Regions from separate parts of the Pseudarthrobacter sp. 1G09 genome, predicted to be linked through region 2. Evidence: riboswitches for the same ligand, from Rfam matches in the RefSeq annotation. Region 2 holds a riboswitch; each other region holds the start of a gene.

Region 1 (2,192 bases), 1.8 Mb from region 2:
GAGGGCAGTGAAGACGGCGGACATGCCGGACGCGGTGGCAAAGCATGCCTCGGTGCCCTCCAGCAGGCGGAGCCGTTCCTGGAACGTGGCCACCGAGGGGTTGCCGTAGCGGGAGTAGACGAAGCGTTCGTCCTCCCCGGTGAAGGCGCGTTCGGCAGCGGCAGCGGATTCGTAGACGAACCCGGAGTTGAGGAAAATCGCCTCGGATGTTTCCTGGAAGTTGGTGCGGTCCAGCCCGCCGCGGACGGCCTGGGTGTCAGGGCTCCAGCCGGCGGCGTCTTCGTTGAAGGTCACTTAGTTCTTTCCGAGGTTGGTGGGCAGGCCGCGGTTCTTCCATCCGTTGACGGTGCGTTCGCCGTAACGGTCCGGTTCGCCTTCGAAGCCTTCCAAGACGTTGTAGGAGGTGAAACCCGCCTGGGTTGCGGCCGTTGCCGCCGCGATGGAGCGCTGCCCGGAGCGGCACAGGAACAGCAGCTCGGTGCTGCGGTTCTCCGGGCCCTGCTGCTCAAGGTCGGTAATGAATTCCGGGTTGGGAATGCCGCCCGGGAACGTCCACTGGATGAACAGGGGATCGTTGTCCGTGGCCTTGGTGTCCGGGATGCCGATATGCGCCCATTCGCCCTCGGTGCGGACATCCACCAGGATGGCGCCCTGCTCCAGCTTGGCCCAGGCCTCCTGGGGTGTCAGGTCTCCTGCGTAGCTCATGCGTGGCCCTCGCCGTCGAACTCGGGTTCGTCAGCGGCGGATTCCAGGTGGTCCACGGCGGTGGCGACGGCGGCATCAGCGGAGGCGATGGCTGCGGGGAGCACCACGGCCTGGGCCACGATGACGCTGCTGCCGTTGAAGGTCGCGGCCGGGCTGCCGTGCAGCACGTACCCTTCCGCCAGGGCGGCCGAGATCCGCTCACAAAAAGCGCGGTCGTCCGGGCCGCTGATCAGGCGGTAGGACAGTTTCTCTTCGGGGACAGGTGCGTCAGACATGACGGATCTCCTTCTCTCACGCTTGCAGCTCGAATCGGTCGATATGCCGAGTATTCACCTGAGGCACCCCGCCGTGGAAGGAGGGTTGCCGACCGGCCAGTCAGGGCTTGGCGCCGGTACTCATTACTCCCCAAAAACGTAACACCTGCCGCCGGGAGCCGCACCGCCGCCGTCGTCATCTTCCGTAACTGAACCGGAAACACAGGGTCACGGGGGTGCGGAGCGCTTTCGGGGCAGCGCCCGACGTCGGCATTGCCGCAGGTGGGCGGGTTTTACGCTGCTTCCTGCATGCTTTCCCGGCGGGCCGCGACCGATAAAGTACAGGTGGGGCCGCTGCCCCATCAGGTCTTTGGCACCGGGGGTTTCCATGAGCACGCGTCCATCCGCGCGACGACGCACCAAGCCTTCGGTCCGTCGGTTCCGCGCGGGCGCGTTGAGGGTGTGGACGTTCCTTGCCGCTGTCCTTCTGGCAGCGTGTGCCGTGGTGCTGCCTGCAGGTGCCGCCCGCGCCGCTGACCTCAGCCCGGACGAGGGAAAGCCCCTGCTCGGGGCAATGCTGGAATGGGGTGAGGATTCCGCTGCCGGTTTCGCCGAACGGCTTGGCGCATCTCCGGCCGTCTACGGGCACGACCTCGCCCTGCCGTACCGCGCGTCGGAGCAGGGCAACCTCCGGGGCTTCCTGGAGCAGGCATCACTGCAGGGTTCGCATGCGATGTTCACCGTGAAGCCCAGCGTGCCCCTCGACCAGATTGATGACGCTGCGGCGGCGTCCTTTGCCCGCGAAGTGCGTCGGCTGGCGTCTGGCTTTACCGGGCAGGTGCTCATTCGATTTGCCCCGGATATGAATGCCAGCTGGGTGGAATGGGGCCAGCAACCCGGCGCGTACCGGAATGCCTTCCGTGCGGTGTCCGCGGCGTTCAAGAAGTCCGACGACGGTCCGCTGATGGTGTGGGAGCCGTACCTTGGCAAGGACTATCCCTTCGCCCGGAGCCGGAACGCGCCAGCGCCCGGCAGCGAGGGTTTCGCGTTGCTCGACACCAACGGTGACGGAACCTGGGATGGGGCGGACAGCGCCTACGGACCCTACTATCCCGGCGATGACGCCGTGGACTGGGTGGGCCTGACCGCCTTCCACGACGATACGGCCGGCGGGGCGGCGGTGAACACGGTGCCACGCGCGGGCGAGCTCCAGGAGATGCTTACGGCCTCCGG
Region 2 (2,192 bases):
TGGACAACACCCTCTCTACGCCGTACCTGATCCGTCCCCTGGAATGGGGCGCCGACATCGTGGTCCACTCGGCCACAAAGTACCTTGGCGGGCACGGCGCGGCGATCGCCGGCGTCATCGTCGACTCGGGCAAGTTCGATTTCAGCAAGGACCCGGAACGGTTCCCGGGCTTCAACACCCCGGACCCCACCTACAACGGCCTGGTCTACGGCAGGGACCTCGGGGAAAACGGGCTCCTCGGCGCAAACCTGTCCTACATCCTCAAGGCGCGCGTCCAGCTCCTGCGGGACCTCGGCTCGGCCGTCTCGCCGTTCAACGCCTTCCTGATCGCCCAGGGCCTGGAAACGCTGAGTCTGCGGGTGGAACGCCACGTGGCCAACGCCACCGAGGTAGCCCGCTGGCTGGAAGGCCGGGACGACGTCGAATCCGTCGCCTACGCAGGCCTGCCGTCCAGCCCCTGGTACGAGCGCGGCCGCAAGTACGGGCCCAAGGGGACGGGTGCCGTCGTCGCCTTCAACCTTGCCGGGGGAGCCGAAGCGGGGCAGCGGTTCGTCGACGCCCTGGAACTGCACTCCCACGTCGCCAACATCGGCGACGTCCGGTCCCTGGTGATCCACCCTGCCTCCACCACCCACAGCCAGCTGACGCCGGAACAGCAGGCGGTAGCTGGGGTGACGCCCGGCCTGGTGCGGTTGTCCGTAGGCATCGAGCACATCGATGACATCCTGGCAGACCTTGAAGCGGGCTTCCGGGCCGCCAAGGGCGCGGCCGGCTAAGCCGAAGACGTACGACGGCGGGAGGCCGGCCAGGCGGCCGGCCTCCCTTTCCGCCGGGCTGCCGTCAGGGAAAAGCAGCGCGGACCGGCAAGTCACAACCAGTCACATGCTTGGCCATCAGCGGGGGGTGTTTCGTACACTCGAACCAGGTCATGAGTGCCAGTGACAGCCCCGGCTTGCTGGCCGGCAACCCTCCTTCCGCGGCGGGGTGCCCCGGGTGAAGACCTGGCCTGCCGGTAAACGACGGCGGGCAAGCGCGTAGAAGAGGTCTTGCCATGACGGTTACCGTCGCCCGTACAACCGCACCCGAACACGGAATTGTCCGCTTTGCCTCCATCGGCGGCCTGCAGCTCGAGGGCGGCGGATTCCTGCCGGACGTCACCCTGGCGTACGAAACGTGGGGGACGCTGAACGCCGATGCCAGCAACGCCATCCTGGTGGAGCACGCCCTGACCGGCAGTACGCACGTGACCCGCGGGGACACCGACGAGGAAGGCTGGTGGGAGCACCTGGCCGGGCCGGGCGCCCCCGTGGATACGGACCGCTTCTTTGTGGTCTCCATCAACATTGTGGGCGGCTGTTACGGCTCCACGGGGCCGTCCTCGCCCGGCCCCGACGGCAAGCCCTGGGGCTCAAGGTTCCCCCTGGTGACGCTCCGGGACAGCACGGAAGCTGAAGCCCGCCTGGCGGACCAGCTGGGCATCAGCAGCTGGTACGCGGTGCTGGGCGGCTCCATGGGCGGCGCCCGGGCCCTCGAATGGGCCGTCACCTTCCCCGAACGGGTGCAGCGCTGCGCCGTCATCTCGGTGGGAGCCGCCAGCACGGCCGAACAGATCGCGTTCGCCCAGGCGCAGACCCTGGCCATCCGGCAGGACCCGAACTTCAACCACGGCGACTACTACGGCGGTCCCTGCCCCGAGGACGGCCTGGCGCTCGCCCGCCGCATTGCCCACATCACCTACCGGTCGGCCGCCGAGCTGGAGCACCGCTTCGGCCGTGAAGCCCAGGCTTCGGAGTCGCCGCTGCAGGGCGGGGTCCTTGCCGGCAGGGGCCGGTACCAGGTGGAGAGCTACCTGGACCACCAGGGGAGCAAGCTCGTCCGGCGCTTCGACGCGAACAGCTACATCGTCCTCACGGAGGCGCTCATGAGCCACGACGTCTGCCGCGGCCGGGGAAGCCTGGCCGATACCCTCGCCCGGACCAGTGCCCGGTTCTTCGTGGCGGCCGTGGAATCGGACCGGCTCTACTTCCCGTCCCAGTCACATGAGCTGGCCCAGGCCCTGCCCGGCGACGTTGAGGTCCACCTCATCCAGGCGCCCATCGGCCACGACGGCTTCCTTACCGAGATCGGCCAGCTGGGAACCCAGCTCCGGTCGGAGTTCCTGGCCTAGCAGCGCGGCCCGCACATGAAACAGA
Region 3 (2,192 bases), 820 kb from region 2:
GGACGTCCCGTCCTGCTGCGGTTACTCGTCGTCGGCCTCGCCCGCCGGGCGGGAGGTCTGCTCGGCGAGGGTGTCCCAGAAGGAGGTATCGGCGTCGGCTATTGAACCGTCCGCGATGGCGGCGGCGGTGGACGTCAGCGTGGTGACGGTCTGCTTGATCAGGTAGCCGTTGCTGCGTTGCCCCAGCGCGTAGCCGTCGAGGTAGTGGTCCGACATGCCGCGCATCTCAAAGAGCAGGGTGGCGATGCCGTATTCCACCGAGATGCCGTTGCGGCTGATGGTCTCGGCGCTGCCGCCCTGGTACTTGCCGAGGTGGCCCCAGCCGGTGGAGTCGACGTTGTCGAAGACGACGGCGCCAAGCTGCTTGGACTTTTCGACGACGGCGGGATCGGCGTTGGGGGTGGTGGGGTACAGGATGGACCCGGAGACGAGTTTGCCGTCGCGCTCTGCCCGGGTGCCCTGGTGGTGCAGGTCGATCATGTAGTCGACCCGGTATTTGCGCATCACGTTGTTGTGCAGGGCCTGGGTTTCCGGCTGGATCTTGGCTATGTGGTCCCGGTTCAGGTCCACGCCCTTGGCGTTGAAGCGGGTCATGTTGCGGTCACCCTTGGCGATGTAGTCCTCCAGGGAGAAGTCGACGTCACCCATGGCGCCGTCCGCGTTGAGCATCGGAACCACCAGGATGTTCACGCCTTTGAGGATGTCCGCCGATTTTCCGGTGCCCAGGTGCTTGACGAACTCCAGTGCTCCCTCTGTGGTCAGCTGCTCATTGCCGTGCTGCTGGGTCAGGTAGAGGATGGTGGGCTTGGCCGGGTCGGAGATGTACTTGACCAGGTGGATATCGCGGCCCTTGACCGTTTTGCCGATGACCTCAAGTTCCATGGCCGGCTGCTTGGCGTCCTGGTCCTTCAGGAACGACACCATCTGGTCATAGGTGGCCAGCTTCGAGGTGGTGATCTGGCCGTTGCCACCGTAGTTGGGGCCCTCCCCCACAGCGATGGCTGGAGCGGGAGCGGCGACAACCGCCAGTGCAAGGGCCCCTGAAACGGCAAGGGTCCTAAAAGTAGCCAGGGATTTCTTCACGTGCGTTACCTCTTTCGAGTGCATTGAGTGCGTCCAGCGGCCATGTCCCCCATTGCGCGCTGTGACAACAGCCAATCAAGCTGATTGAAACCTGTCAATGGAATCGACAAATCCTGGGAAACCTATGACTGCTTGCTTTAGCGCAAAGCAAGTCAGATCGTGAAACCGACTTGCCCCACCTTTGGCGGGTGGGCTTGAGTGGAAGTGACCCATCCGGAGCGGCTGAGAGACCTGGCTCAGTGACGCCGCAGCAACCTGTACAGCAGGGAGGTCTCCCTGCCCCGAAGGTGCTACTGCCAGGACCGATGGAAAGGAACTCCACCGTGCCCCAGAACACCGACCACATCCGCGCCACCCACGCAGGCTCATTGCCGCGGACGCCGGAACTCATCGCTGCGAACGCCGCCAAGGAGGCTGACGGGATCACGCCGGAGTTCCTGGAACTCCTCGAAGCCTCCGTGGTTGACGTCGTCCAGCGCCAAAAAGACCTTGGCATCGACATTCCCAACGACGGAGAGTACGGCCACACGATGGCCAGCTCTGTTGACTACGGGGCGTGGTGGAACTACTCCTTCGCGCGGCTCGGCGGTTTGGAGCCGACCGATGTGGACCGCTGGGCAGACTCCGAGGTCCGGCGTTCGTCGCCCGGGAACGTCGTCCTCACCTCCTTCCCTGACCGGCGGGACCGCCAGCAGTTCAACGACGCCTACAACGACCCGTCGTCGGGAATCCTGGCCCACCGGAAGAGCGTCGCCCAGCCCAGGATTGCCGGCCCCTTGACCTACACCGGCCAGGACCTCGTGGCCTCGGACGTCACCAACCTGAAGACGGGACTCGCCAAAGCAGGGCTGACGGAGGGCTTCATAGCGTCCCTCTCCCCCGGCTCATGCGCACGGGTGGCCAACGGGTATTACAAGTCCGACGAGGAACTCGTCTACGCCTGCGCCGACGCCATGCGGGAGGAATACAAGGCCATCATCGACGCCGGCCTGACCGTCCAGCTCGACGACCCGTCCCTTGCCGAAAGCTGGGACCAGATCAATCCAGAACCGGCGCTGGAGGACTACCTGAAGTTCATCCAGCTGCGGGTTGAGGCCACCAACTGGGCG
Region 4 (2,192 bases), 1.2 Mb from region 2:
AGTTCGGCAGCACCGGCCACGGCTCCCGGCGGTGGATCATCGATCCCATCGACGGCACCAAGAACTTCGTCCGCGGTGTTCCCGTCTGGGCCACGCTCATCGCCCTGGTTGATGAGGGCGAGCCGGTGGTGGGCGTCGTCAGCGCACCCGCCCTGGGAAAGCGGTGGTGGGCCGCCAAAGGCATGGGGGCCTACATGGGCCGTTCCCTCGCATCGGCCACCCGGCTCCGGGTCTCCGACGTTTCCACCCTGTCCGACGCTTCGCTGTCCTATTCCAGCCTGGGTGGCTGGAAGGAACGCGGCAATCTTGACGACTTCCTGGGCCTGACTGAGGACGTCTGGCGCACGCGCGCCTACGGCGATTTCTGGTCCTACTGCATGGTGGCCGAAGGGTCCGTGGACATCGCCTGCGAGCCCGAACTGAACCTCTATGACATGGCCGCCCTCGTGCCCATCGTGGTGGAGGCCGGCGGCCGCTTCACCTCCCTTGAAGGCGAGGACGGCCCGTTCGGCGGGAACGCCCTGGCGACCAATTCCATCCTGCACACCGAAGTGCTGCACCGGCTGAACCCCGGCCTGGACGACCTGCTGTAGGCCGGCCTACTTCCGAATAATTGACCGCGGGCGCCTCCAAAAGGGGGCGCCCGCCGTCGTAATCTTCGAAGAAAGTCCCGATTCCGGGCCGCACGTAACAAAACCCTTAACAATCCTCCCGGCTTCAGGCCGGGCCGCCGGATGTTCTATGGTTTTATCCAGGTCACGAGTGCCAGCGCTAAACCCCGGTTTGCTGGCCGGCAACCCTCCATTCGCGGTGGGGTGCCCCGGGTGACGACCAGGCCGGTCCGGAGCGGATGCGGCAAGCGCGGATTCCAGCACTGCCGGAGTCCTGTCCTGAAGTGAGGTCTCCATGACTACTGCCGTCGACTCCCCCATTACCGCCGGAATCGTCTCTGATGAACGCCTGGCGGCCGCCGGACGTCCGCTTTCAGCGGTTACCGGCGCTGAAATCCTGGCTCCGCTGATCTCCGGCGGCCACGTCCGCTACGCCAACCTTGACTACGGGGCCTCCGCCCCGGCCCTGACCGTGGTGTCGGCCTACCTCAACGAGATCCTGCCGTTCTACGCCAGCGTCCACCGCGGCGCCGGTTACGCTTCGCAGATCAGCACGTCCGTATACGAGAACGCGCGCAACATCGTCCGCGAGTTCGTCGGCGGACGTCCCGACGATTCCGTCATCTTCACCAGGAACACCACCGACTCCCTTAACCTGCTCGCCGGTTGCCTCCCCGGCACGGACGGCAAACCCGCCGGCGACGTCCTCTACCTGGACATCGAACACCACGCCAACCTGCTGCCGTGGCAGGGTGTCCCCCACCGGAGCATCGTTGCCGCCGACACGATCGCCGGGACCATCGATTCCGTGCGCGCCGAGCTTGAGCAGGGCGGCGTCAGCCTGCTGGCCGTCACCGGCGCCTCCAACGTCACCGGCGAAATCCTTCCCATCCGGGAACTCGCCGCCCTCGCCCACCGGCACGGTGCCCGCATCGTGGTGGACGCGGCCCAGCTGGCGCCGCACCGCCGCGTCAACATCAGCGCCGACGACGTCGACTACCTTGCCTTCTCCGGGCACAAGCTCTACGCACCCTTTGGCGCCGGCGTCCTGGTGGGCCGCCCGGACTGGCTCGACGCCGGCACGCCGCACCTCGCCGGCGGTGGCGCCGTAAAGGAAGCAAAGCTCGACGGCGTCAGCTGGGCCACCGGCCCGGCCCGCCATGAGGGCGGCTCCCCCAACGTGCTGGGTGCGGCTACCCTGGCGCGGGCAACGCAGGTTATCGCGAGCCTGGACCAGGACCGCTGGCACGCCCACGAGTCGGCCATCCGTGCCTACCTGGTGGAAGGCCTGCAGGCGATCGACGGCGTCACGGTGCACCAAATCTTCAAGGACACCGACCCTGACAAAGACACCATTGGGGTAGTGAACTTCTCGGTGGCGGGTTACGACGCCGGCCTGGTAGCCGCATACCTCTCCGCCGAACACGGTGTAGGACTCCGTGATGGCCGCTTCTGCGCCCACCCGCTGCTGAAGCGCCTGGGCCTGCCATCAGGATCACTGCGGGCAAGCTTCGGAGTCGGCTCCCGGCTCGAAGATGCCCAGCGGCTCCTCGCAGGCATTGAAAAGCTCCGCCGGGACGG

Evidence for each region. Region 2 has a riboswitch for S-adenosylmethionine ahead of metX (homoserine O-acetyltransferase MetX). Riboswitches for the same ligand answer to the same signal wherever they lie in the genome.
Region 1: another riboswitch for S-adenosylmethionine. It lies ahead of ACP3TD_RS19145 (DUF1737 domain-containing protein); the one in region 2 lies ahead of metX (homoserine O-acetyltransferase MetX).
Region 3: another riboswitch for S-adenosylmethionine. It lies ahead of ACP3TD_RS03930 (cobalamin-independent methionine synthase II family protein); the one in region 2 lies ahead of metX (homoserine O-acetyltransferase MetX).
Region 4: another riboswitch for S-adenosylmethionine. It lies ahead of ACP3TD_RS13055 (aminotransferase class V-fold PLP-dependent enzyme); the one in region 2 lies ahead of metX (homoserine O-acetyltransferase MetX).

Annotation. Positions count from the first base shown of each region.
Region 1 covers NZ_CP188306.1:4,149,703-4,151,894, reverse strand. The annotation lists gene ACP3TD_RS19155 (O-succinylhomoserine sulfhydrylase) at 1-294, opposite strand, end outside; gene ACP3TD_RS19150 (rhodanese-like domain-containing protein) at 295-705, opposite strand; gene ACP3TD_RS19145 (DUF1737 domain-containing protein) at 702-980, opposite strand; SAM riboswitch class IV at 994-1,108, opposite strand; gene opgC (OpgC domain-containing protein) at 1,348-2,192, shown strand, end outside.
Region 2 covers NZ_CP188306.1:1,643,416-1,645,607, forward strand. The annotation lists gene ACP3TD_RS07550 (bifunctional o-acetylhomoserine/o-acetylserine sulfhydrylase) at 1-776, shown strand, start outside; SAM riboswitch class IV at 925-1,039, shown strand; gene metX (homoserine O-acetyltransferase MetX) at 1,052-2,167, shown strand.
Region 3 covers NZ_CP188306.1:825,226-827,417, reverse strand. The annotation lists gene ACP3TD_RS03935 (M14 family zinc carboxypeptidase) at 22-1,107, opposite strand; SAM riboswitch class I at 1,290-1,395, shown strand; gene ACP3TD_RS03930 (cobalamin-independent methionine synthase II family protein) at 1,407-2,192, shown strand, end outside.
Region 4 covers NZ_CP188306.1:2,838,298-2,840,489, forward strand. The annotation lists gene hisN (histidinol-phosphatase) at 1-593, shown strand, start outside; SAM riboswitch class IV at 755-868, shown strand; gene ACP3TD_RS13055 (aminotransferase class V-fold PLP-dependent enzyme) at 907-2,192, shown strand, end outside.